3 regions of the Rhodococcus sp. NPDC004095 genome follow, and region 3 is predicted to be linked to each of the others. Evidence: riboswitches for the same ligand, from Rfam matches in the RefSeq annotation. Region 3 holds a riboswitch; each other region holds the start of a gene.

Region 1 (6,634 bases), on a different contig from region 3:
TCGCCGTACGACTCGGCGCGCGCCATCGGCGGGATCAGGTGATCGACCAGGGTGGCGTGCGCGCGGCGCTTGGCCTGGGTGCCCTCGCCCGGGTCGTTGACCAGGAACGGGTAGATCAGCGGCAGCTCGCCGAGCGCGGCGTCGGTGCCGCACGAGGCGGACATGCCCAGGGTCTTGCCGGGCAGCCACTCCAGGTTGCCGTGCTTGCCGAGATGCACGATCGCGTCCGCTTGGAAACCTCCGGCACCCGCATCAGCTGCGATCCACCGGTACGCCGCCAGGTAGTGGTGGCTCGGCGGCAGGTCGGGGTCGTGGTAGATCGCGACCGGGTTCTCCCCGAACCCGCGGGGCGGCTGCACCATCAGCACCACGTTGCCGACCCGCAGCGCCGCGATCACGATCTCGCCGTCCGGGTCGGACGTCCGGTCGACGTACAGTTCGCCGGGCGCCGCGCCCCAGTGCTCTTCGACGGCCTCGCGGAAGTCCGCGGGCAGAGTCGCGAACCAGTCGCGGTAACGGGCCGCGGAGATGCGAATCGGGTTGCCCTCCAACTGCTCCGCCGTCAACCAGTCCGGGTCCTGTCCGCCGGCCGCGATCAGTGCGTGGATCAGCGCGTCACCGTCACCGGCCGCGAGGCCGGGCAGCGCGTCCTCCCCGTCCGCCGGGCCGAGGTCGTATCCGGCCTCGCGCATCGCGGCCAGCAGCGCGATCGCGCTGGCCGGGGTGTCCAATCCGACGGCGTTGCCGATCCGGGCGTGCTTGGTCGGGTACGCCGACAGCATCAGCGCGATCCGCTTGTCCCGGTTGGGAACGTGCCGCAGCCGCGCATGCCGGACGGCGATCCCGGCCACCCGGGCGGCACGCTCGGCGTCCGGTACGTAGGTGGTCAGTCCGTCCTCGTCGATCTCCTTGAACGAGAACGGGACCGTGATGATCCGGCCGTCGAACTCGGGCACCGCGACCTGCGTCGCGACATCCATCGGGGACAGGCCGTCGTCGTTCGACTCCCACGCCTCCCGGCTGCCGGTCAGGCACAGGCCCTGCAGGATCGGCACGTCCAGCGCGGCGAGCGCGCTGACGTCCCACGACTCGTCGTCCTCCCCCGCGGACGCGCCCGCAGGCCTGCTGCCGCCGGCCGCGAGCACCGTCACGACCATCGCGTCGACGGCGCCCAGGACGTCGAGCAGTTCCGGTTCCGCGGTGCGCAGCGAGGCACAGAAGATCGGCAGGGCCCGGGCGCCGCGGTCCTCGATCGCGCGGCAGAGCGCCTCGACGTAGGCGGTGTTCCCGGCGAGATGCTGCGCGCGGTAGTAGAGCACCGCCACGGTCGGGTTCCGTGATGTCACATTGGGGGTCGTCAGGTGACCCGATGTGACATCAGGGAACCCGGGACGGTCGAGGTGTCCCCACGTCGGGGTGTGCGCCGGGGCCTCGAACCCGACGCCGGTCAGCAGCACCGTGTCCGAGAGGAACCCGTGCAGGTGCGCCAGGTTCGCCGCGCCGCCCTCGGCGAGATAGGTGTGTGCCTGCGCCGCCACCCCGGCAGGCACCGTGGACAGTTCCATCAGTTCCGCGTCTGGTGCGAGTTCGCCGCCGAGCACGACGGTGGGCTTCCCGGCGGCGAGGACCGCGTCCAGGCCCTCCTCCCAGGCCCGGCGGCCGCCGAGGATGCGGACGATCACCAGGTCGACGCCGTCGATCAGCCCGGGCACGTCGTCGACGAGCAGCCGCGCGGGGTTCGCCCACCGGTAGTCGGCGCCACTGGCTCGTGCACTGAGCAGGTCGGTGTCGGACGTCGACAGCAACAGGATCACAGGGCTGGCCTCCTCGGGGTTTCGCGCCCCACTCGGTTCGGTGGGCAGCGTCGGAGGGTCTGACTCCCCGGGAACACCCGGGTCACAGTGGCGCGACCGCACCGGATTTGCACCGGTTTCCTCACGAGCTGCCGCAATCGCCGCTGATGCTACCGGCACGGCCCCCGTAGGCTGGTGGGTGATGTCCGATACCGAATCCGCACCTGCCCGGTCCCGACCCGACGCCTGTCCAGGGGCTCTTCAGGTGCACGAGGCCGCCGACGGCGCCCTGTCCCGGGTCCGGCTGCCCGGCGGCGCGATCACCGCAGCTCAGTTGCAGGTCCTCGCGGACGCGTCCCGCGACCTCGGCAACGGGGAGCTCGAACTCACCTCCCGCGGCAACATCCAGCTCCGCGCGGTCGCCGACCCCGACGCGTTCGCGGGCCGGCTCCGTGAGTCGGGGTTGCTGCCGTCGCCTACCCACGAACGGGTGCGGAACATCCTCGCCACCCCGTTGTCCGGGCGGATCGGCGGACTCGTCGACGTCCGCGGCTGGGTGCGGGCGCTGGACGCCGGGCTGTGCGGGGACCCGCGCCTCGCGGACCTGCCGGGCCGGGTGCTCTTCACGCTCGACGACGGCCGCGGCGACGTCTCCGCGCTGAGCGCCGACCTCGGGCTCCATGCGGTTTCCCCGGACCAGGTGGCGCTGGTGCTCGCCGGCGCCGACCACGGGGTGCGGCTGCCCGCCGACGACGGGGTCGCGATGCTGCTGGACGCGGCGCGGGCGCTGCACGAGATCCGCGGCACGCGGTGGCGTCTGCACGAGATCGACGGCGGACCGCGGCTGCTGCTCGATCGGCTGGGCCTCGGGGCGACCGCCGAGCCGATCGCCTTGACCGGACCCGAGTCCGCGGGTCCGATCGGCTGGCTCGATCAGCCCGACGGCGGGGTCACCCTCGCCGCCGGCGTGCGGTTCGGGGTGCTGCCTGCGCGCCTGGCGGACTTCCTGGTCGCCGTGGAGGCACCGATCACGGTCACGTCGTGGCGGTCGATCCTGCTGCACGACCTCGACGAAGGGGTCGCCGAACAGGTCGTCCGCGTCCTCGCCCCGATGGGCCTGATCTTCGACGCGAACTCGACGTGGCTGCAGGTCAGCGCCTGCACGGGCAGGCCAGGCTGCGCGAAGTCCCTCGCGGACGTGCGGGGCGATGCGACCGACGCCGTCCAGTCCGGTCGACTTCCCGCGGAGGGCCGCCAGCACTGGTCCGGGTGTGAGCGGCGGTGCGGCCGGCCGCGTGGCGAGGTGACCGACGTCGTCGCCACCGGCGACGGCTACCGGGTGGACCCACCCGCACGCTGAGCGTGGATCGCCCCATATCGTGGGGAGCCATGACCGACTACATCCGCGACGGAGCCGAGATCTACCGTCAGTCCTTTGCCACGATCCGGGCCGAGGCCGACCTCACCCGGTTCCCCGCGGACGTCTCACAGGCCGTCGTGCGGATGATCCACGCCTGCGGTCAGGTCGACCTCGTCGACGACGTCGCGTTCACGCCCGGCGTGGTGTCCGCGGCCCGCGCCGCGCTCCGCAACGGGGCGTCGATCTTCTGTGACGCGACGATGGTGTCGTCGGGGGTGACGCGAAAGCGCCTGCCCGCCAGGAACGATGTCGTGTGCATGCTCGGCGATCCGCGGGTGCCGGTGATCGCCGACCGTCTCGGCAACACCCGCTCGGCGGCGGCGCTGGAATTGTGGGGGCCCAAGCTGGAAGGTGCGGTCGTCGCGATCGGCAACGCCCCCACCGCGCTGTTCCACCTACTCGACATGATCGACCAGGGCGCACCGAAGCCGGCGGCGATCATCGGCTGCCCGGTCGGATTCATCGGTGCCGCCGAGTCCAAGGAGGACCTGATCCTCCGCGCCGGCGACATCGAGTACATCGTGGTGCGGGGACGCCGTGGCGGCAGCGCGATCACCGCCGCCGCACTGAACGCGATCGCCAGCGAGGTCGAGTGATGGCGGGCAAACTCTTCGGCATCGGTCTCGGCCCCGGCGACCCGGAACTGGTCACCGTCAAGGCCGCGCGGATCATCGGCGAGGCCGACGTCATCGCGTTCCACAGCGCCCGTCACGGCCGCAGCATCTCCCGCGCCGTCGCCGCCCCGTACATGCGCGAGGGACAGCTCGAGGAGCACCTGGTCTACCCGGTGACCACCGAGACCGTCGACCATCCAGGCGGCTACCAGGGCGCGATCGACGACTTCTACGCGGAGGCGTCGGAGACCCTCGCCGCGCATCTCGCCGCGGGCCGGACGGTCGCCCTGCTCGCCGCCGGGGATCCGCTTTTCTACAGCTCCTACATGCACATGCACAAGCGACTGTGCGACCGCTTCGACGCCGAGGTGATCCCCGGCGTCACCTCCATCAGCGCGGCATCCGCGGCGCTCGGGGTGCCGTTGGTCGAACGGGACGAGGTGCTCACCGTGCTGCCCGGGACGCTGCCCGCCGAGGAGCTCACGAGGCGGCTGCGGGAAACCGACTCGGCCGCGATCCTGAAGCTCGGCCGCACCTTCCCCGCTGTGCGGCAGGCGCTGGCGGACTCCGGCCGCCTCGGCGAGGCCTCGTACGTCGAACGCGCCAGCACCGACAAGCAGCGGGTCCTGCGCGCCGCCGACGTCGACGAGTCGCAGGTGCCGTACTTCTCCATCGCCATCGTGCCCAGCCCGTCGAACAATCCTGCGGCGCAGCGTGACAGCGTGACCGGGGCGAGCGAAGCGACGGGGTGTGTGACCGGGGCGAGCGAAGCGACGGGGTGTGTCACGGTCGTCGGGCTGGGGCCCGGCGACGACGCGTGGACGACCCCCGAGGTGCGCGACGAACTTGCTCTGGCGACCGATGTCGTCGGCTACACCACCTATGTGAACCGGGTACCGGTGCGGCCCGGACAGAACCGGCACTCCAGCGACAACAAGGTCGAATCCGAGCGCGCCGCAATGGCTTTGGATCTCGCCAAGCGCGGGGCTCGCGTCGCCGTCGTGTCGTCGGGCGATCCCGGCGTGTTCGCGATGGCGGCCGCCGTGATCGAGATGGCCGCCGACGAGCAGTGGCGCGACGTGCCCGTGCGGGTCCTGCCCGGCATGACCGCCGCGAACGCCGTCGCCAGCCGCGTCGGCGCCCCACTCGGCCACGACTACGCGATGATCTCCCTCTCCGATCGGCTCAAGCCGTGGGACGTGGTGGCGCGGCGGATCTCCGCGGTCGCCGCCGCCGACATGGCGATGGCCGTCTACAACCCGGCGTCGAAGTCCCGGACCTGGCAGGTCGCGGCGATGAAGGACCTGTTGCTCGAACACCGCTCCCCCGATACCCCGGTGATCGTCGGCCGCGACGTCGCCGGGCCGGAGGAGAGCGTGCGGATCGTTCCGCTCGGCGACCTCGAGCCGTCCGAGGTGGACATGCGCACGCTGCTGATCGTCGGCTCTTCGCAGACGACGATCGTCGACTCCGGCGGTGAGCGGAAGGTGTTCACGCCGCGGCGCTACCCCGGCTGACCGGTACCCGCGCCGCCGACGCGGCGTCAGTGTTCGTCGTAGTGATCGCCGTGCTCGGCGTGCCGGTGGCCGTCGTGGATGTAGTCCACGTGGTCGCCGTGCGGCACCGCGACGTGGCCGCAGCCCTCGCCGTGGTGGTGTTCGTGGCTGCCGTGCACGGAGTGCTCCGCGGTCTCGCACTCGTCGACGTGGCCGGCGTGCACGCGGTGCAAGTGTCCGTCGTGGACGTAGTCGACATGGTCGCCGTGCGGCACCGCGACGTGCCCGCAGCCGGGCCCGTGCTCGTGGTCGTGATCGGTGTGAGGGTGATGCTCGGATTGCGTCACAGGACACTTCCTCCCGGATCGACGTCAGGACGTCCCCACTCGAAGCTAGACCGCGGTGACGGGCGCCACAACACGACCGACATCGGAACCAGCCGCGCCCCCGCGCCGTTGCCTGCTGAATGCCGATTGGGTGCCGCGGACCTCTTGCACACCGACCGGCCTCCGGTGAGCTATGCGTTCATCCGGCTATCGATGGCCCGACACCTGTCAGGAAGTCCACGAGTCGCTGGTTGATCTCGTCGGGCCTCTCGAGGTATCCGTAGTGGCCGCAGTCGGCGATCTCTTCGTAGCGGCCGCCGGGAATGGCGTCGGCAACCTCGCGGCCATGGGCGGGCGGCGTCATGCGATCGTCGGCGAAGCCGATGACCAGGGTGGGCGCGGTGATACTGGCGCAATCGCCGAGCCGATTGCGTGATCGGTCCATGCCGAGCTGGGCGCGCACGCCCGCCGTGGTTCGCGGTGCGGCGGAGAATTCGAAGATGTCCAGCCACTCCTGCGCCTTCTCGGGGTCGCAGAGTGTCCGCGGCGACAGGTGCAAGAGTGCGTTCACTGCTGCGGCATACTTCGGTGGCAGTTCCACTCCCTGGTCGTGAAGGGCCTGCCGCCCCAGATTGAGGGTGGTCTCGACCGGATGCGGTCTCCCGGTGGCGGCGAGCATGACAGCCTTCGCAACCAGGTCCGGACGCGCGATCGCAAGTTCCTGGACCACGCGCGCTCCCATCGAGACCCCGACGACATGTGCAGGCGCCCCGTCGAGGTGTTCGATCAGTGCGGCCGTATCGGCTGCCAGATCGTCGATGCTCATGTTGTCCGTGCCCTCGTCCGAGGGAGCGATCCCGCGGTTGTCGAAGGTGACGACCCGGAATCCGGCCTTCACCAGGGCTGGGACCTGGTATGTGTTCCAGACGCGGCCCGGGCTGCCGCTCCCCATGACCAGCACAACCAGTGGACCGGTGCCTGTCAC
Region 2 (6,634 bases), on a different contig from region 3:
GGAGAACCTCGCCGAGGCCAATGCCACCGTGCCGCGGCTCGCCGACAAGAAGCCGTCCCTCGAGGTCGTCCTGGACGCCGACCCGGACTTCGTCACCGCGTCCTTCGCGTCGTCGATCGGCGACGGCGGCAGTGCGGGCCGCGACCAGTACGAATCGCTCGGCGTGCCGACCTACCTGTCCCCCACCGACAACGGCTGCAGCGGCACCGCGAACGCGGCATCGAACGCCGATGGCGCCCGCACCGAACCGCTGACGCTCGACAGCGTCTATCGGGAGATCCGGGAACTCGCAGCGATCTTCGACGTCCGTGAGCGCGGCGAGGCGTTCGTCACCGAGCTGCAGCAGCGGTACACGCGGGCCGCCGAGTCGGTCGACGCTTCGGGCGTGTCTCTGGCGTTCTGGTTCGCCGACACCAAGACCCCGTACATGGCGGGCTGCTGCGGGTCCTCCGGGATCATCGCGAACTCGGTCGGCGCGACCAATGTCTTCGGCGACACCACCGACGAATGGCCGCAGGTCAACTGGGAAACGGTCGCGGACCGCAACCCAACCGCGCTTGTCCTCGCCGACCTGAGCCGGCGCAGCATCGACGGCGACGCGCTGGACAGCAAGATCGCCTTCCTCGAATCGAACCCGGTGACCTCGCAGATGCCCGCGGTGCGGGACAGGCGGTACGTCATCGTCAACGGCGCCGACCTGAACCCGACCATCCGCACCGTCGACGGTGTGGAGAAGGTCGCTGCCGCACTGCAGCGGTGGAACCTGGCAGCGCCCCAGCAGTGAACGCCCCGGCTGTGAAACCCGCGGCGACCACCCCGGCCGGCGGCACCCGGCGTGCCGACGTACCCGGTTCGTCGGCAGGGTCACCTCGCACCGAGTCGCGACCGTTCCTCACCGCGGTGCTCGGCGGCGGCCTGATCCTGCTCGTCGCCTCGATCGCGGTCACGATCACGATCGGACCGGCGAACCTGTCGGTGCGGGACGTGTACGCGGTGGTGCTCGAGCATCTGGGTGTCGGCTCGTCGGGCCTGAGCCGACTGCAGGACGGCATCGTCTGGGATCTGCGACTCCCGCGGACACTTCTGGCAGCGGTGTGCGGGGCCGGGCTGGCCCTGTGCGGCGCGATCATGCAGTCGCTCCTGCGCAATCCACTCGCCGATCCGTTCGTCCTCGGCATCTCCTCCGGCGCGTCCACGGGTGCGGTGCTGGTGGCAGTGCTCGGCATCGGTGGCGGCGCCATCTCGCTGTCGATGGGTGCCTTCGCGGGCGCTGTGGTGGCGTTCGCCGCGGTGATCGCGCTCGCCGCGGGGGCCGGTGGTGGCACGGCGCGAGTGATCCTCGCCGGTGTCGCCGGTACCCAGCTCTTCTCCGCGCTGACCTCGTTCATCGTGATGTCCTCGGCGGACGCCGAGCAGACGCGCGGGGTGCTGTTCTGGCTGTTGGGTTCGCTCAGTGGGGCGGACTGGACCGATGTGCTGCTGTGTGGCGGTGTGACGGTGCTCGGCATCGTGATCTGCCTGGCGGTGGCCTCGTCACTGGATGCGCTGACCTTCGGCAACTCCGCGGCGATGTCGCTGGGCGTGTCGGTGCGCAAGATCCGGTTCCTCCTGCTCACGGTCACCGCGCTGATCACCGCGGCGCTCGTCAGTGCGGCCGGTGCGATCGGTTTCGTCGGTCTGGTGCTGCCGCACGCCGCGCGGTTCCTCGTCGGCCCGCGCCACAGCCGCCTGCTCCCGGCGACCGCGCTGATCGGCGCGATCTTCATGGTGTGGGTGGACGCGGTCGCCCGCACCCTGTTCGCACCGCAGGAGATCCCGGTCGGTGTCGTCACCGCGCTGATCGGTGTCCCCGCGTTCGCGGTCATCCTGTTCCGGATGCGAAAAACCTCATGACACGCGAAGGACGGTGCCGCTGATGCCCCTGCACGCCAAGCACATCGGGTGGAGTCGGGGCGGAAATCTGGTCCTCGACGGGGTGACCGTCGAACCCGTCCCGGGCGAGACCATCGGGCTGCTCGGGCCGAACGGGTCCGGGAAGTCCTCGCTCCTCGGCGTTCTCGCCGGCGTCCACCGACCCGACTCCGGCCGGGTCCTTCTGGACGGCAGCGACATCCGGTCGATGCGGCGGCGCCAGATCGCCCGCCGGGTCGCCACCGTCGAGCAGCACGCCGACACCGAGGTCGACATCACCGTCGCCGATGTCGTTCGTCTCGGCCGGATCCCGCACCGTGGCGCGTTCGGCGGCGACGAGGCCGCGGACTCGACCGCGATCGAGTGGGCGTTGGCCCACACCGGTATGACCGAGCACGCGCATCGACGGTGGCACACCCTCTCCGGCGGCGAACGCCAGCGCATGCAGATCGCCCGCGCGCTCGCGCAGGAACCGGACGAGATCCTGCTCGACGAGCCGACGAATCACCTCGACATCGCGCACCAGCTCGACATCCTCGCGCTGGTCTCGGAGCTCCCGATGACCAGTTACATTGCGCTGCACGACCTGAACCTGGCCGCGATGTTCTGCGACCGGGTGGTGGTGCTGGCCCACGGGTCCGTCGTCGCTGCGGGCACACCCGCCGAGGTGGTCACCGAGGAACTCGTCGAGCACGTGTACCGGGTCCGGGCCACCGTCGCCCTCGACGACGGGGTTCCGTCGGTCAGCTACCGGCGCGCCACCCGGACTCCCGTCCCGGCCGCACCGTGACGGGAGTCCGGGTCGGTCACTGCCGTGTCGAATGCAACCCCGCAGCAAGTTTCTCCACCGCGTCGACCTCGCGGATTCCGGGGTCCAGTTCGGAGCCGGTGAGCACGACGTAGCGTCGTTCGCGCACGGCAGACAGCTCCTTCGTCACCGGATTCGATTCCAGGAAGGTGATCTTCGTATCCAATGAGTCGCCGTCGACCCGCTTGCGGCTGAGGTCGCCGAGCACCAGAACATCCGGGTCCCGGTCGGCGAGGGTCTCCCAATTCACCTCGGGCCAGTCGTCGCGAGCATCGGCGAACACGTTGACCGCTCCGGTCTCTTCAGCGAGAAGTCCCGGTGAGGAGCAGCATCCGGCCATGTAGGGCGCCTCGAGACCCGAGAACCAGAACGCGACGGTCGGCCCCGTGCCGTCCCGTGTCGCTTCACCGGCGACCGCGCGCGCGGCAGCCATACGCTCCTCGAGTTGCGCCACCAGCGCCGCTCCGCGATCGCGGACGTCGAAGATGGCGGCCAGCTCGCGGATCTCCCGGTAGAGCGTGTCGATCGCCAGCGGCGCGTCTCTGGTGACGGTCTCGCCACTGACCGTGGAATCGACACACACGGACGGCGACTGGTAGGTCGGCACTCCGAGCTGGGCGAAACGGGCACGATCGGCGACGACCGCCGATGTGAAAGTGTGCGCGCTGGCCGAGGTCACCAGATCTGGCTCGGTGGCCAGCACCGTCTCGAGCGACGGATCGTTGTCGGCCAGCCGGGGCACCCGCTGGTTGTCGGCCTCGAGACCGGGCAGAACCGGGTCGAACCAGGTCGACGTGCCGACCATCCGATCCGCGAGACCAAGGGAGAGAAGGATTTCCGTCGAACTCTGATACAGCGACACCGCTCGCTTCGGGGGCGCCTCGAACACGACCTGCTCCCCGCAGTTGTCGATCGTCAACGGGTACGCGGTTGCGCCCACGGCGTCGATCGGCCGGACGGAGTCGGTTTCACCATCGGATGGGCTGCTGCAGCCCGCGAGGAGGGCTGCGGAACATGCTGTGACCGCAAGGCGGCGAGCAAGATGGAGCACCATTGGGGCTTCCTTTTCGTTGAGGGCCCTTTCGCGGGGCCCGCCGAGACAATCCGGCATCGTCGGATGCCGCGCCGGCGAGCATTCGGACTCGGGATTTCTCCCTCACCGCTGCGCGTCAGTCCCGGATTCACACCGGATTCCCTCGCCAGGCCGCTCGACTCTAGCAAGCTGGATTGCCAACCGGACTCCGGTCAGAACATCGCGGCGAGGTTCACAGGTCAGGTCTTCGGCCTCGCATGCACCGGTGTCGTGGGCGCTATGCCCGGGAAGCGACCGCCAGTAGGTCCGTGTCGGTCCGCCACCTGTCGGCCAAGTCCTGCGCGGCGAAACCGGCCACGAGGCGCGGTCGGGTTGCGACAGACCCCTCGTCCGGTCGTCAGCCCCGAGCGGTGAGGAGCGCGAAGATGCGCCGCAGCTCGTCCACCGTCGGCTCGGGCAGGTGGTCGCGCGCGTGCAGGAATCCGACACCCGCGTAGACCAGCACCCCACTGCGCAGCCGGGCCTCCTCCGCGTCGAATCCCAGGTCGAGGAGAGCACTCTGGACGACGGCGAACACCTGGTTGTCCAGTCGGGCAACGGAATCGGCGACCTGTGCGTCGCTGCGCGCCCAGTCCCGGACCGCGACTTCGACCGCCCAGCCGCGCTGCGAGGTCAATTGCGCGGCCATCGCCTCGAGTCGTTGGTCGCCCGGGATCGACGTCGTCTCCTTGAGCGCCTGCAGTGTCTCGTTCTGGATCTCGCACCACCGGTCGGCCACCGCCTTCATCAGGTGGTCGATGTCGGTGAAGTGCCAGTAGAAGCTGCCCTTGGTGACGCCGAGCTCCTCGCACAGCCGGGTGATCTTCACCCCGGTGACACCTTCCCGGACCAGTAGGTCGAGGGCTGCCTCGATCCAGTCGTCGACGGACAGCCTGGCCTTGCCACCGGCGGCGCGGGCCGGCTTCTTCGCACCCGCCACGCCCTGTTTCGCCACCATCTCGCCTCTCTTCGAATGCCGTACTGCCATTCCAAGCTACGGCGCCCGCGGCCCGTTCACGAACCGTTCGGTGGGCAATCCCGGCACACCGCGCACGTGTGCGGCGAATCTCCACACAAACCCCGGCCCATACCATACAGTGCGGTATGGTCCTCGGTCCGAGGGAGCCGAGAGTCTCGACAAGGGGTGTCACCGTGCAGGGACGGGCAATTGGACGCCGAAGTGTGTTGCGCGCACTCGGAGTCGGCGGGGTCGCGTTCGGGCTGGGCGTGGCACGTCCGGTCGCGCAGGGGACGGCCCAGACCGACGGGTTCAAGAGCCCCCTGCTATTCCATTCACCGCCGACGACCCCGTTCCGTGCCGGCCTCGAACCATTGCCGACGGTGTCCGGTTCGAGGCTCCGAGTCGCCGCGGTCAACGCCTCCCATCGGTTCCACCCCGACCACGGCCCGGCCTCGACACTCGCCTACCGGGTCGACGACACCGCCGTCTCGTACCTGGGCCCGACGATCGAGGCGCACGTCGACCAACCCGTCGTGATGGAGGTGACCAACGAGATTCAGGGCCATCCGCTCGCCGCGGACCTCGACCTCAGCCTGCACGGCGTCTCGCACAGCTACCGGTCGTCCCCGCCGATCGTGCTGCACCTGCACGGCGGCGAGACGCCACCCGACAGCGACGGCCACGCCGAGCAACTGATCCATCCGGGCACCACGCTGACGCACCGGTTTCCGAATCACCAAGAGGCCGCGCACCTCTGGTATCACGATCACGCCATGGGCATCACCCGCGCCAACGTATACGCCGGTCTCGCCGGCACCTATTTCCTGCGCGACCGCTTCGACACCGGAACCGCCGACAATCCCCTGGGCCTACCCGCCGGCGAGTTCGAGATGCCGCTGATCCTGCAGGAGCGGATTCTCCGTGCCGACGGCGGCCTGAGCCTGCGGTCGACGCCCGTCGTCCCCTCCGGTTCGTGGGAAGGCGGTGCCGTCGGAGATCTCGGCCTGGTGAACGGGGCGGTGTGGCCGGACATTCCGGTGGCGCGCGGGCTGTACCGGTTTCGGGCGATCAACGGCTCGTCGTACAGCGTGTGGAACCTGCACTTCGACAACCACATGCGGTTCTGGGTGATCGGCAACGACGGCGGTCTGCTCGACGCACCGGTCCCCACGACGTCGATCCGCATGTCGCCGGGCGAGCGCTACGACCTGCTGGTCGACTTCTCCGATTTCGACGCGGGCGGTTCGGTGCACCTCTGCAACGACGAAGCACCCCCATTCCAGGCGGCGATGCTCGGCGAGGTCGCGATGCCGCTGTTCTGCCGCTTCACCGTCGGTTCGGAGCGCGGGTTCCGCGGACCCGTCCCGGCCACGCTGCGGGCGGGCGGACGCACACCCGATCCGCTGCCACCGCTGCCGACACCGTCCGTGATCCGGAACGTCTCGGTCAGCCAGCCGTACGCCTTGCGGATTCCTCCGGCGTACATGGCATTGAACAACCTTCGCTACACAGATCCCGACATCGAGATGCCCCGCGCAGGCACGGTTGAGCAGTGGAACATCGTCAACGTCACCGACGACCCCCACCCGATCCACCTGCACCTGGTGATGTTCCGCATCCTCGGCCGCGCGCCGCTGCGCACCGTGGAACTGCAGGCGACGAATCTCCAGCCGCCGTTGGGAATCCGCTGGACACCCGACCCGGAGCCGTACCTCGCGGGACCGATGCTGCCACCCGCGCCGTGGGAGGCGGGATGGAAGGACACGGTGCGGGTCGACCGCGGGACCGTCACCCGGATCCTGGTGCGTTTCCCGACGGCCGACGAGCTGGGCTTCGACCCGGACGCCTCCTTCCCGGCACCGTCGGCGCCTGCGCCGACGAT
Region 3 (6,634 bases):
GGGTACGGGTCAGCGGCGCCGCGGCGCGTGGGCTCGCGGAAAGTGTGTGATTCCTCCCGGAACCCGGGAGGAATCACACACTTTCAGCTCAGGCCGAGGAGGGCGTTCTCGACGACCTCGGTCAGGGCGGGATGGATCCAGTACTGGCCCAGCGCCATCTCCCGGGCGGGCAGGCCGAAGCTCATTGCCTGGATCAACGGCTGGATCACGGTCGACGCCTGTGCGCCGATGACGTGCGCGCCCACCAGTTGCCCGGTGCCGCGGTCGGCGATCACCTTGCACAGGCCCTCGTCGTCCTCCATCGCCCAGCCGTAGGCAACGTCGGCGTACCGCTGCACCTTCACCGAGACGTCCAGGCCCCGCTCGCGGGCCTGTTCCTCGGTGAGCCCGACAGAGGCAATCTGCGGATCGGTGAACACCGCCGACGGGACGAACCGGTGGTCGGTCCGCACCAGGTCGGCGCCCTCGCTCCAGGCGTCGCGCAGCAGATTCGCCTGCACCACCCGGGCCTCGTGGTTGGCGACATGCTTGAGCTGGTGCGGTGACGACACGTCGCCGAGCGCGAACACACCCTCCGCGGTGGTGCGCTGGAACTCGTCGACGGTCACCCGGCCGAGGGCGTCCACCTCGATGCCGGCGGTCTCGGCGCCGAGCCGGTCGCCGTTCGGGGTGCGACCGGTCGCGACGAGCAGGGTGTCGCCTGCGACGACGGTGCCGTCCGCGAGCACGACCTCCACGGCGCCCTCGCGGCCCCGCACCTCGACGGCCGGATTGCCCAGGTGCACATCCCATTTGCCGCGCGCGAGGTCGGTGAACCGCTGGGAGACGTCCGCGTCGAGGTCGCGCAGCAGACGCTCGCCGCGCCCGATGATCGACACCCGGCTGCCGAGGGCCGAGAACACGTGCGCGAACTCGGATGCGATGAATCCGCTGCCGAGAATCACCAGGTGCCCCGGGAGTTCGGGCAGCCGCATGATGTCGTCGTTGGTGACGTACGGGACGCCGCTGCGGGCGACCTCGTCGGGGATGATCGGCCGCGACCCGGCCGCGATCACGACCTGGTCCGCGGTGATCACCTCGCCGGTGCCGGTGCTGATCGTCCGCGGACCCGTGAAGGTGGCGTAGCCGGAGAACAGCGTGGTGTTCGGGTTCTCGTCGCGGCGGTAGCGTTCGCCGCCCGCCGAGATGGGGTCGATCCGGTCGAAGACCCGGCCCACGATGTCGGGCCAGCGCACCTTGTCGACGTGGGCGTCGACGCCGTACCGGGCGGCGTCGCGCACGGTACGGGCGACCTCGGCTGCGTAGACGAACATCTTCGTCGGGATGCACCCCACGTTCAGGCAGGTGCCGCCGAAGGTGCCGCCTTCGCAGATCGCGACCTTCAGGTCCGCGAACCTCTCGTCGAGAATGGTGTTGCCGGAACCGGATCCGATGATCGCCAGGTCGAAGTGCGTCACGCGCCCTGTCCTTCCGAGATGCCCTGTCCCTCCGGGACGCCCTGCGCTTCGAGCCAGCCCAGCCACTGGTCCACCTCGTCGAACGCCTGCTTGCGCGGCACCTCCCGGGACAGGAACACGTCGTGCCGGGCTCCCTCGATCGGGACGATCGTGGTGCGGTCGCCGAGGCATCCGGCCCAGCGCGCGATCTGCTTGACGTCGAGCACCAGGTCCGCGACCTCCGACTTCTCGGTGTACCGCATCGAGTAGTGGGTCGACTTCGACCGCAGGATCAGCGACGGCACCCCGATGTCGAGCCCGTGGTGCAGATGGGCCTGCGCCCGCCGGACCGCGCGCAGCCATCCGAACGTGACCCCGAAGCCGCGCAACGGCTTCCACTCGAGGTCGTAGTCCCACTCGCCGCCGTGACTGCGGTGCAGGGTGCGGCCGTACACGTCGATCGGCGGTTGCTTGAGTTCGAGCCTGTCCTTGAGTCGTCCGACGGTCCGGATCGCGACCGTGCCCGCGCTGCGCACGTACGACGGGCCCTGCAGGTCGAACCACGGGCTGTTGAGGATCAGGCCGGCGATGCCGGCGCCGGTGCTGCCGCCGGGGCGGCGGTTCACCCGGTCCAGCCACAGCGGCAGGATCAGGCCGCCCGTCGAGTGCCCGGTCAACAACACCGAACCGCCGTGCGTCTGCTCGCGGACCGTCTCCAGCGCCCAGTCCAGCTCGGCGTCGTACAGTGCGAGATCCGTCACGAAATGCGGGGTCTGGTCCGGGCGTCGTGACCGGCCGCACTTGCGCAGATCGAGTGCGTAGAAGTCGTAGCCGCGGTCGTGGAAGTGCTCGGCGACGTGCGTCTGGAAGAAGTAGTCGGTGAATCCGTGCAGGTAGAGCACGGCGCGACGCCGTGGGGTCGCGCCCGCCGGGCGGTACCGGACCAGCGTCGCGACCACCTCGCCCTCGCCGTCGGGGTCGTCGCCGAGGGGCAGAGTCGTCTGTTCGTAGCCGTCACCGAGGAGGTCCGGCACCCAGGTAGTCACAAATCACAATCGTAATGGTCGTTCGTGACCGGCCGGGGGCGCACAATTGAGGCGAGGTAAACCCTGCTCATACGCGCAGGTAACCTATGCGCGGGCAGTCGGCGCGACTGCCGCTGCCAATGGACAAGGAAGTCGATTCTCCAGTGTCAGACAACACCGCGGTACAGACCAAGACCGATGTAGTTCTCGTGGGTGCGGGCATCATGAGTGCCACGCTCGGAGCGCTCCTCCGGCAGCTGCAGCCGGACTGGTCGATCAGCGTGTTCGAGCGACTCGACGCCGCCGCTGCCGAGAGCAGCGACCCGTGGAACAACGCCGGCACCGGACACTCGGCGCTGTGCGAGCTCAACTACACGCCTGCGAACAAGGACGGCTCGGTGGACATCACCAAGGCCGTCAACGTCAACGAGCAGTTCCAGGTCTCGCGCCAGTTCTGGTCGTACGCGATCGAGGCCGGCATCCTGACCGAGCCCAAGGAGTTCATCAACCCGATCCCGCACGTGAGCTTCGTGCACGGGGCTGAGAACGTGAAGTACCTGCGGGCCCGCTACGACGCCCTCGCCGGCCACCCGCTGTTCGCGGGCATGGAGTACACCGAGCGCCCGGACGAGTTCACCAAGCGGCTGCCGCTGATGGCCAAGGGTCGTGACTTCTCCGACCCCGTCGCCCTGAACTGGACCGAGGGTGGCACCGACGTCGACTTCGGCGCCCTCACCAAGCAGCTCCTCGGCAACATCGGCGCGACCGGCGGGAGCGTGTACTTCGGTCACGACGTGCGCAACATCACCAAGCAGTCCGACGGCAGCTGGACGCTCAAGGTGGTCAACCAGCGGACCGGCGACAAGAAGACCGTGAACGCGAAGTTCGTGTTCGTCGGCGCCGGCGGCGGAGCGCTGCACCTGCTGCAGAAGTCCGGCATCGCCGAGGCCAAGGGCTTCGGTGGCTTCCCGGTCTCCGGCGAGTTCCTGCGCTGCACCAACCCCGAGCTCATCGACCAGCACAACGCCAAGGTCTACGGCAAGGCCGCCGTCGGTGCGCCGCCGATGTCGGTCCCGCACCTCGACACCCGTGTCATCGGTGGCAAGAAGGGCCTGCTGTTCGGCCCGTACGCAGGCTGGTCCCCGAAGTTCCTCAAGAACGGCAAGGTCACCGACCTGCCCGGCTCGATCAAGCCGAACAACCTGATGTCCATGCTCGGCGTCGGCGTCACCGAGCTTGGCCTGACCAAGTACCTCATCGGTGAGCTGCTGCAGTCGGCCGACGACCGCATCGAGACCCTTCGCGAGTTCGTGCCGCGCGCGACCGGCGGCGACTGGGAACTGATCACCGCGGGCCAGCGCGTGCAGGTGATCCGCAAGAAGGGCAACGGTGGCGTGCTCGAGTTCGGCACCGCGGTCATCAACGCGGCCGACGGCACCATCGCGGGCCTGCTCGGTGCCTCGCCCGGTGCGTCGACCGCGGTCCCCGCAATGCTCGACGTCCTGCAGCGCTGCTTCGGTGACCGCTGGACCGCGTGGGAGCCGCAGCTCAAGCAGATGGTTCCGTCACTGGGCCTGAAGCTGTCGGACAACGAGTCCCTGTTCCGCGAGGTGTGGGACTGGAGCAACAAGGCTCTCGAGCTGGAGGCGCCCGCCGAGGTCGCCGCAGCCGCCTCGGCCTGATCCGTCGGATCCCCAACCGGCCGTCACCTGCCCGTCCGGGCCAGGTGGCGGCCGGTGTCGTCTCACCGGATAGAGTCGGCACCGAACATCGATGTTCTCCGCCGCGGGGAAGTCCTGTGTGAATCAGGCACGGTCCCGCCACTGTGACGGACGCAGGCCCATGAGCGCGTCCGAAGTCAGATCGCCGCGGCGGCGGAACCTTTCGTCCGACCCCCGGCGTGGAGACCGGGGAGTGAGGGGAGTGTCGCCGTGGCGCAACATGATTCGGCCGCCGTGCCGCAACAGGGTTCGGCTGCCGAGCCGGGCTTCCCGTTCAGTGCGATCGTCGGCCAGGACCAGCTGCGTCTGGCGTTGACCCTGTGCGCGGTGCATCCCGGCATCGGTGGCGTGCTGGTCCGCGGCGAGAAGGGCACCGCCAAGTCCACGGTGGTCCGCGCCCTCGCCGCACTGCTGCCCCCGACGTCCTCCGGCACCCCGGCCCGCCTGGTGGAGCTTCCGGTCGGTGCGACGGAGGACCGCGTCGTCGGGTCCCTCGACCTGGAGAAGGTGCTGCGCGACGGCGAGCGGGCGTTCCAGCCCGGGTTGCTGGCCGCCGCGCACGACGGCGTGCTCTACGTCGACGAGGTCAACCTCCTCCACGACCACCTCGTCGACGTGCTGCTCGACGCCGCCGCGATGGGCCGTGTCCATGTCGAACGCGACGGCGTCTCGCACTCCCATCCGGCGAAGTTCGTGCTGGTCGGCACCATGAACCCGGAGGAGGGGGAGCTGCGCCCGCAGCTGCTGGACCGGTTCGGTCTGGCCGTGGACGTCGCCGCCTCCCGCGACGTCGACGTCCGCATGCAGGTGATCCGTCGCCGACTCGACTTCGAGGCCGACCCGGCCGGGTTCGCCGCCCGGTACGCCGCCGCCGACGCAGACACCGCCGGCCGGATCGCCACCGCACGCGGCGCGCTGGCCGAGGTCGCACTGCCCGACACCGAACTGCGCCGCATCGCGGCCCTGTGCGCGTCCTTCGACGTGGACGGTATGCGCGCCGACCTGGTCCTGGCGCGCACCGCCACCGCGCACGCCGCCTGGCGCGGCGCGACCGAGGTCGCCGAGCAGGATGTGCGGGTCGCCGCCGAACTCACGCTGCCGCACCGTCGTCGCCGCGACCCGTTCGACGAACCGGGCCTGGACCCACAGCAGCTCGACGATGCGATGCGTGACGCCGACGAGCAGGCCCGGCAGCAACCCGATCCCGAACCCGACCCGGACCCGGACGGTCCCGGCGGCGGCGCCCCGCAGCCCGAGTCCGACGGCGGTGACCCCGCCCCGTCCGACCCGTCGCAGGCCGATGCCCCGGCCCCGCCCGGCCCCGGCACGGCCGGCGAACGCCCGGTGGGGGCGCCGTCCGCGCAGTTCCGGACTCGGCTTCTCACCGTCCCCGGAGTCGGCGAGGGCGCCCCCGGCCGGCGTTCGCGGTCGCGGTCACCGCGCGGTCGCACCGTGCGCGCCACCACCGAACCCGGGCGGGGCCTGCACCTGGTCGGCACCCTGTTCGCCGCAGCCGAGCACCAGGTGGCCCGTGGCCGCCGGGACGGCCGGATGCTGTTGGCGCCCGGCGACATCCGCGGTGCGCTCAAGGAGGGACGCGAGGGCAACCTGATCGTGTTCGTCGTCGACGCGTCCGGTTCGATGGCCGCGCGGGACCGGCTGTCCGCGGTCACCGGTGCGGTGGTGTCGCTGCTGCGCGACGCCTACCAGCGGCGGGACAAGGTCGCGGTGATCACGGTCCGCGGCGCGACCGCGGAACTCGTGCTGCCGCCGACCTCCTCGGTCGACGTCGCGGTGCGCCGCCTGCGCGCGCTGCGGACGGGTGGGAGAACCCCACTCGCGCAGGGCTTCCTGAAAGCCCGTGAGGTGGTGTTGCGGGAGCGGGTGCGTGACCCGCAGCGCCGCGCGATGGTCGTCGCGCTGACCGACGGCCGCGCCACCGGCGGTGCCGATCCGGTTCGGCGGGCGAAGGTCGCGGCCGGGTTGCTCGCGGACGTGTCGGTGGCCGCGGTGGTCGTCGACTGCGAACCCGGGATGGTGCGCCTCGGGCTGGCCGCGGAACTCGCGACGGCGTTGCGCGGCGCCTGCATCCGGCTCGCCGAACTGTCCGCGGAACAGGTCGCCGGCGTCGTCCGTGCCGCCGCCTGATCCCGCCCCCCACCCGTGCAGCCGCCTGATCCCGCCCCCCACCCGTGCCGCCGCCTGATCCCGCCACCCACCCGTGCAGCCGCCTGATCCCGCCACCCACCCGGGCCGCCGCATGACCCGACTTCGCTTCCAGTAGAGGAGATTCCGTATGCCAAAGGGTGTCCCCGAGAACATTCCCGACGACGGCCTGACCACTCGGCAGCGCCGCAACGCCCCGGTCCTGGCCGTGCACACCGGCCCCGGTAAGGGCAAGTCCACCGCCGCGTTCGGGATGGCGCTGCGCGCCTGGAATCAGGGTTTCGAC

What was found. A riboswitch is a leader RNA that binds a small molecule or an ion and turns the genes downstream of it on or off. The one in region 3 is predicted to bind cobalamin.
Region 1: linked by a shared signal. The riboswitch ahead of ACWEPG_RS04820 (cobaltochelatase subunit CobN) and the one ahead of ACWEPG_RS28175 (VWA domain-containing protein) in region 3 are both predicted to bind cobalamin.
Region 2: linked by a shared signal. The riboswitch ahead of ACWEPG_RS07745 (ABC transporter substrate-binding protein) and the one ahead of ACWEPG_RS28175 (VWA domain-containing protein) in region 3 are both predicted to bind cobalamin.

Annotation. Positions count from the first base shown of each region.
Region 1 is NZ_JBSGGS010000002.1:374,726-381,359, reverse strand. Features, by position in the region: gene ACWEPG_RS04820 (cobaltochelatase subunit CobN) at 1-1,814, opposite strand, end outside; cobalamin riboswitch at 1,850-1,986, opposite strand; gene cobG (precorrin-3B synthase) at 1,996-3,153, shown strand; gene ACWEPG_RS04810 (precorrin-8X methylmutase) at 3,183-3,809, shown strand; gene cobJ (precorrin-3B C(17)-methyltransferase) at 3,809-5,344, shown strand; gene ACWEPG_RS04800 (hypothetical protein) at 5,371-5,670, opposite strand; gene ACWEPG_RS04795 (alpha/beta fold hydrolase) at 5,849-6,634, opposite strand, start outside.
Region 2 is NZ_JBSGGS010000003.1:352,882-359,515, forward strand. Features, by position in the region: gene ACWEPG_RS07730 (ABC transporter substrate-binding protein) at 1-784, shown strand, start outside; gene ACWEPG_RS07735 (FecCD family ABC transporter permease) at 901-1,893, shown strand; gene ACWEPG_RS07740 (ABC transporter ATP-binding protein) at 1,916-2,701, shown strand; gene ACWEPG_RS07745 (ABC transporter substrate-binding protein) at 2,718-3,773, opposite strand; cobalamin riboswitch at 3,832-3,973, opposite strand; gene ACWEPG_RS07750 (TetR/AcrR family transcriptional regulator) at 4,150-4,749, opposite strand; gene ACWEPG_RS07755 (multicopper oxidase family protein) at 4,896-6,634, shown strand, end outside.
Region 3 is NZ_JBSGGS010000026.1:28,987-35,620, forward strand. Features, by position in the region: gene ACWEPG_RS28155 (winged helix-turn-helix transcriptional regulator) at 1-50, shown strand, start outside; gene mtr (mycothione reductase) at 84-1,457, opposite strand; gene ACWEPG_RS28165 (alpha/beta hydrolase) at 1,454-2,482, opposite strand; gene mqo (malate dehydrogenase (quinone)) at 2,602-4,143, shown strand; adenosylcobalamin (AdoCbl) riboswitch at 4,223-4,384, shown strand; gene ACWEPG_RS28175 (VWA domain-containing protein) at 4,393-6,330, shown strand; gene cobO (cob(I)yrinic acid a,c-diamide adenosyltransferase) at 6,479-6,634, shown strand, end outside.